Linked DNA regions of Methylosinus sp. H3A. The protein of the gene in region 2 interacts with the protein of the main gene of each other region in a pairwise test. Links are inferred from orthologs where the notes say so. Each region holds a gene or a part of one and is shown on either strand. Other genes may lie near its edges.

Region 1 (3,196 bases), 170 kb from region 2 along the record:
GGAAATGGAAACGGCGTACAGCAATGGCGGATTCGATTCTCGGAACCGCGTTCCGCGGTGCTGCGCGTTTTCGGAACCGAAGTTTCGGCGGCGGACCACGCTCTAAAAGCAGACCCGGAGAGCGCTCCCTTTGGTCATTCCGCCAAAATTCCCAAGGGATCCAACGGCGAAATTGTTTGTGATTTTTCAACCTGACCAATAAAGGAGACGAACGAGAGATCGCCTATCTAGGCTTTCCCTTCACCAACTTCGCTATTTGTTCAGCTTCCCCTTGCCCGCCATGGATCGCGGCGCGGGGCGCGACAGCGGCCGCGCTTCGCCGCCGCCGAAATTATGCGGCCCCATATCGGCGTCGGTCGGCTTATGGGCGCGCGTGCCGGAGATCGCAGGCGCCTCCCCTCCCCTTCCGCGCGGGCGCATCAACGGATTGGCCTCGGCGAGAAGCTCGGCGCGTTGCAGGCGGGAAATCTCGTCGCGCAGACGCGCAGCCTCCTCGAAGGCGAGATCGGCGGCGGCGGCCTTCATGCGCTTCTCGAGATCGGCGAGCGTCGCCTGCATATTGTGCCCCGGCGCCAGCTCGGAGAGGCCTGCGTCCACGGTCACATGATCCTGCTCGGCGAGCGAGCCCAAGATATCGGCGATATCGCGCTTTATGCTCGCCGGCGTGATGCCATGCTCGGCGTTATAGGCCTGCTGCTTGGCGCGGCGGCGGTCGGTCTCGTCCATGGCGCGTTTCATCGAGCCGGTGACGTGATCCGCATAGAGGATCACGCGCCCGTCGACATTGCGCGCGGCGCGGCCGATCGTCTGCACCAGCGAGGTCTCGGAACGCAGGAATCCTTCCTTATCGGCGTCGAGAATGGCGACGAAGCCGCATTCGGGAATATCCAATCCTTCGCGCAGCAGGTTGATGCCGACCAGCACGTCGAAAGCGCCGAGGCGCAGATCGCGAATGATCTCGATACGCTCGATCGTGTCTATGTCCGAATGCATGTAGCGCACGCGCACGCCATTCTCGTGCAGATATTCGGTGAGGTCTTCCGCCATGCGCTTGGTCAGCACGGTGACGAGCGAGCGATAGCCGGCCTGGCTGACTTCCTTCACCTCGCCGAGCAGATCGTCGACCTGCGAGCGCGCGGGACGTATCTCCACTGGCGGATCGATGAGGCCCGTCGGGCGAATGACCTGCTCGACGAAGACGCCGCCCGTGCGCTCCATTTCCCAATTGCCCGGCGTCGCCGAGACGGCGACCGATTGCGGGCGCATCGCGTCCCATTCCTCGAAGCGCAGCGGACGATTGTCCATGCAGGACGGCAGGCGAAAGCCATATTCGGCGAGCGTCGCCTTGCGGCGAAAGTCGCCCTTATACATAGCGCCGATCTGCGGAATGCTCACATGGCTCTCGTCCGCGAAGACGATGGAATTGTCCGGCAGATATTCGAACAAAGTCGGCGGCGGCTCGCCGGGCCTGCGCCCGGTGAGATAACGCGAGTAATTCTCGATGCCGGCGCAAGAGCCCGTCGCCTCCATCATCTCGAGATCATAGCGCGTGCGCTGCTCCAATCGCTGCGCCTCGACGAGGCGCCCGGCGTTGTTCAGCTCGCCGAGCCGCCCGCGCAGCTCGTCCTTGATCGCCTTGATCGATTGCAACAGCGTCGGGCGCGGCGTCACATAATGCGAATTGGCGTAGACCTTCACGAATTCGAGATCCTGCGTCTTCTTTCCCGTCAGCGGATCGAATTCGCAGATCGACTCCACCTCGTCGCCGAAGAAGGAGATGCGCCAGCCACGGTCTTCATAGTGGGCCGGGAAAATATCGACCGTATCGCCGCGCACGCGAAAGGTGCCGCGCGTGAAATCCGAGCCGATGCGCCGATATTGCAGAGCCACGAGATCGGTGACGAGCTGGCGCTGCTCCAGCTTCTCGCCCATGCTGACGCCGAAGGTCATCGCCGTATAGGTCTCGACCGAGCCAATGCCGTAGATGCAGGACACGGAGGCGACGATGATGACGTCGTCGCGCTCCAGCAGCGAGCGCGTGGCGGCGTGGCGCATGCGGTCGATCTGCTCATTCACCGAGGATTCTTTTTCGATATAGGTGTCGGTGCGCGGCACATAGGCCTCGGGCTGATAATAATCATAATAGGAGACGAAATATTCGACGGCGTTATTGGGAAAAAAGCTCTTGAACTCGCCGTAGAGCTGAGCGGCGAGCGTCTTGTTCGGCGCCAGCACCAGCGCCGGCCGCTGCGTGCGCGAAATCACCTGCGCCATGGTGAAAGTCTTGCCGGAGCCGGTGACGCCGAGCAGCACCTGATCGCGCTCATTCGCCTCGATGCCGGCGACCAGCTCCTCGATCGCCTGCGGCTGGTCGCCGCGCGGCTGATAGTCGGAGACGAGGTCGAATTTGACGCCGCCCTCGCTCTTTTGCGGCCGCTCCGGCCGATGCGGCGTCCAGGGCTTGGTCTCGCGCAGGTTCGGATCGCCGAGCTTCAAAAGCTGCTCGAGGCTCTCCATCGTCGCCGACACGCCGCCCGAACCTCCGAGGTCGAGCGTCTCGGCCGGCGCCTCGTCCCCGCCGGCGTCATAGGCGGCCTGCGGCGCCTCCTCGAAGCCGGCCTGCCGCTCGGCGAGACCGGGATTGAGCAGCGCCTGCAAATGCGGCGCGATCGGCGACACCTCGGGCTTGGCGGCCTTGGCGCGCGTCGGGCGGGCGGGGTTTTTCGGCTTTTTCGGAGCAGAGGCCATGGCCGCGAATATGACCCCGGACGCGCGAGGATGGAAGCGGGAAGAGGAGTCCCGACGAAACGGATTTCACTCGCCTTCAACGCGGGCGAGCAGCTTGGCGAGCAGACGATCGAGCGTCTTCTGCTCGTCATCGCTCAGCGCCGCCAGTATCGTCCGCTCGGTCTGGACATGAATCGATAGGGCGTCGTCGATCAGCGACTTGCCTTCGTCGGACAGAGCCACCAACGTGCCGCGCCGATCCGTCGGGTGTTTGACGCGCCGGACATGGCCGGCCTTTTCCAGCCGGTCGATGCGCGCGGTCATGCCGCCCGACGAAATCATCGTCGCCTCATAGAGCGCCGTGGGCGTCAAGGCGTAAGGCGGACCCGATCGGCGCAGCGTCGCCAGGACATCGAACTCGCCATTCTGTAGTCCGAAGCGGACGAACACAGGGTTGAGCCGGTCGCGG
Region 2 (3,681 bases):
CGGTCGAAGCGTTGAGCGAGGCGATTGCGCGCTTCGAGAGCAGGGAGTTTTCGCCGCCGCGCATTCGCGACCATGCGCTCGGCTTCGGCGAAGAGCGATTCCTGCGCGAGATGCGCGGGAAGATCGACTCCTATTTCGCCGCCCGCGGCGTGAAAAGCTGAAATGGAAAAGCGAGCTTGAAGGCTCGCGGTCCGGGGCGTGGATTGGACCGCGAGCCTTCAGGCTCGCAGCGCCTATTGCTCCTGTGCCGCGCGCTTGCGCTTGGGCGCAGATGTTTCCTTCGCCGCCTTCGTCTCCTTCGCCTTTTCCGCGCGCGGCGGACGGCGCTTCAGCACTTCGGCGAGATAGCGCCCCGTATGGCTGCGCTTCGCGGTGACGATATCGGCGGGTGGACCGGCCGCCACGATCTCGCCGCCGCCGTCGCCGCCCTCCGGCCCGAGATCGATGATCCAATCGGCCGTCTTGATGACCTCGAGATTATGCTCGATGACGACGACACTATTGCCCTGATCGACGAGCTCGTGCAGCACCTCGAGCAATTTCGCGACATCGTGGAAATGCAGGCCGGTTGTCGGCTCGTCGAGAATATAGAGCGTGCGGCCCGTGGAGCGGCGCGCCAATTCCTTGGCGAGCTTCACGCGCTGCGCCTCGCCGCCGGAGAGAGTCGTCGCCTGTTGGCCGACGCGAATGTAATCGAGGCCGACGCGCTTTAGAGTCTCCATCTTGTCGCGGATCGCCGGCACGGCTTTGAACAATACGGCCGCTTCCTCGACTGTCATGTCGAGGACGTCGGCGATGGACTTCTCGCGATATTTCACCTCGAGTGTCTCGCGATCATAGCGCTTGCCCTTGCAGACGTCGCAAGTGACATAGACGTCGGGCAAAAAGTGCATCTCGATCTTGATGACGCCGTCGCCCTGGCAGGCCTCGCAGCGGCCGCCCTTCACATTGAAGGAGAAGCGCCCCGGCGCATAGCCGCGCGCCTTCGCCTCTGGCAGGCCAGCGAACCATTCGCGGATCGGCGTGAAGGCGCCCGTGTAGGTCGCAGGGTTCGAGCGCGGCGTGCGGCCGATCGGCGATTGGTCGATATCGATGATCTTGTCGATATGCTCGAGCCCGTCGATCTTGTCGAAAGGCGCGGGATGCTCATGCGCGCTGTTGAGGCGCCGCGCCACGGCTTTGTACAGCGTCTCGATGACGAGAGTCGATTTGCCGCCGCCGGAGACGCCGGTGACGGCGGTGAAGAGGCCGAGCGGAATTTTCGCTTCGACATTTTTGAGATTGTTTCCGCGCGCGCCGGAAATCTTCAGCCAGCGGCCGGGGTCGGGCTTGCGCAGCGCATGGCGCAGCGTCACCTGCTTCGCGCCGGTCAAATATTGGCCGGTGAGCGAATTGGGATCGTCCATGATCTCCTGCGGCGCGCCTTTGGAGACGATGTGGCCGCCATGCACGCCGGCGCCGGGGCCGACATCGACGACATAATCGGCCGAGAGAATGGCGTCCTCGTCATGCTCGACGACGATGACGCTATTGCCGAGATCGCGCAGGCGCCGCAGCGTGTCGAGCAGCCGGTCATTGTCGCGCTGATGCAGGCCGATCGACGGCTCGTCCAGCACATAGAGCACACCGGTGAGGCCGGAGCCGATCTGCGAGGCGAGGCGAATGCGCTGGCTCTCGCCGCCCGACAGCGTGCCCGAGGCGCGCGACAGAGTGAGATAGTCGAGGCCGACATCGACGAGGAAGGTCAGGCGGTCGCGGATTTCTTTCAGAATGCGATGCGCGATCTCATTGCGCTTGGCGTCGAGCTTTTCCGGCAGCGCGCGGAACCAGTCGAGCGCCGCGCGCACGGAAAGGTCGGACACGTCGCCGATATGGCGCATGTCGATCTTCACCGCCAGCGCTTCCGGCTTCAGGCGATAGCCGAGGCAGGCCTTGCAGGGCTCCGCCGACATATAGCGGCCGATCTCCTCGCGCGCCCATTCGCTGTCCGTCTCCAAGAAACGCCGCTGCAGATTGGCGACGACGCCTTCGAACGGCTTCTTCACATCATAGGCGCGCGCGCCATCGTCATAGGAGAAGCGAATCTCCTCTTTGCCCGAGCCGTGCAGCAGCACGTCGCGCACTGTTTTGTCGAGTTTCTCGAAAGGCGTGTCGAGGCGGAATTTGTAATGCCGGCCGAGCGACTCCAGCGCTTGTTGGTAATAGGGCGAGGATGATTTCGCCCAGGGCGCTATGGCGCCTTTGCGCAAAGAGAGCTTGGGATCCGGGATGACGAGATCGGGATCGATCACCTGCTCCTGGCCGAGACCGCTGCAGGCCGGGCAGGCGCCGAATGGATTGTTGAAGGAGAACAGCCGCGGCTCGATCTCCGCAATGGTGAAGCCGGAGACGGGACAGGCGAATTTCGACGAGAAGACGATGTGGTCCGGCGCATAATGGTTCGAGGCATAGGCGGCCGCCGGCGCAGATGGCGCGGCGGTCTCGCTGGGTCGGCTCGCCTGATCCGCGAATTCCACCACCGCCAGCCCATTGGCCAATTCCAGCGCCGTCTCGAAACTATCGGCGAGACGCGCGCCAATGTCGGAGCGCACCACGATGCGGTCGACGACAATGTCGATGTCGTGCTTCAATTTCTTGTCGAGCGGCGGCGTGTCGGCGATCTCGTGATAGGCCCCGTCGATCTTCAAGCGCTGAAAGCCGCGCTTGGTGAATTCGGCGATCTCTTTTTTATATTCGCCCTTGCGGCCGCGCACGACGGGCGCGAGCAGATAGAGCCGCGTTCCCTGCGGCAGCGCCAGCACGCGGTCGACCATTTGCGAGACCGTCTGGCTCTCGATCGGCAGGCCCGTCGCCGGCGAATAGGGAATGCCGACGCGCGCCCATAAGAGGCGCATGTAATCGTGAATCTCCGTCACCGTGCCGACGGTGGAGCGCGGATTCTTCGAGGTCGTCTTCTGCTCGATGGAGATGGCGGGCGAGAGGCCGTCGATCTGATCGACGTCCGGCTTCTGCATCATCTCCAGAAATTGCCGAGCGTAGGCGGAGAGCGACTCGACATAGCGGCGCTGGCCTTCGGCATAGATGGTGTCGAAGGCGAGCGAGGATTTGCCCGATCCAGACAATCCGGTGAAGACGACGAATTTGTCGCGCGGAATGACGAGATCGACATTCTTGAGATTATGCTCGCGCGCGCCGCGAATGGAGATGACCTTGCCGTCGAAGAGAGCGTCGAGAGTGGTCTCGGCGGCGGATTTTTTCGAGCTTCGCATTTGCACGACCAAAACTGGAGCGGCGGGTTCGACGACGGCGAGGGCCTCGAGAAGCCCCCACCTCGACCCTCCCCCGCTTTGCGGGAGGGGGAGCAGATTCGGCGCTTCATCGAATGCTCGCGAAACGTCGCCGCCTCCCTTTCCCGCATAGAGCGGGGAGGGTGAGGGCCGACGGGCGATCGATCTTACGCCCTCCGTCCTCTCTTGCCATGCTGCGACGCACTAATCCACAGGCTCGAGCGCCCGCCATAGCCAGAGCGTGGCTGTCTCTCCCAAAGGGCGCGGCACAAATCATGCTGTCTGGACCGGGACAATCGGGAAAGGCGAGCGGTTCGATGGCGCTATACGGACAATTTTCCGCGGGGGAGGCGGCGAGATGAGCGAGCCCGTCCGCGCCGTCTTGATCGATATC

The links. The genes of interacting proteins can lie anywhere in the genome.
Region 1: the proteins of uvrA (region 2) and uvrB interact in binary tests that used the Escherichia coli proteins (3 or more experiments, as listed by UniProt). The link is inferred for Methylosinus sp. H3A from one-to-one orthologs.

What each region holds. Positions count from the first base shown.
Region 1 is NZ_JADNQW010000005.1:4,255,929-4,259,124, forward strand. What follows is about bases 1-3,128. They hold uvrB (excinuclease ABC subunit UvrB), read right to left. Parts: upstream 2,749-3,128; coding sequence 253-2,748; downstream 1-252. Other genes in these bases: IY145_RS22680 (hypothetical protein), read left to right, coding at 1-195; IY145_RS22690 (MarR family winged helix-turn-helix transcriptional regulator), read right to left, coding at 2,815-3,128. Outside these bases: more of IY145_RS22690, read right to left, coding at 3,129-3,196. UniProt on the Escherichia coli protein: The UvrABC repair system catalyzes the recognition and processing of DNA lesions. A damage recognition complex composed of 2 UvrA and 2 UvrB subunits scans DNA for abnormalities.
Region 2 is NZ_JADNQW010000005.1:4,090,219-4,093,899, reverse strand. The notes cover bases 34-3,646. They hold uvrA (excinuclease ABC subunit UvrA), read right to left. Parts: upstream 3,270-3,646; coding sequence 234-3,269; downstream 34-233. Other genes in these bases: mtnC (acireductone synthase), read left to right, coding at 3,646-3,646; IY145_RS21940 (glycosyltransferase), read left to right, coding at 34-161. Outside these bases: more of IY145_RS21940, read left to right, coding at 1-33; more of mtnC, read left to right, coding at 3,647-3,681. UniProt on the Escherichia coli protein: The UvrABC repair system catalyzes the recognition and processing of DNA lesions. UvrA is an ATPase and a DNA-binding protein. A damage recognition complex composed of 2 UvrA and 2 UvrB subunits scans DNA for abnormalities.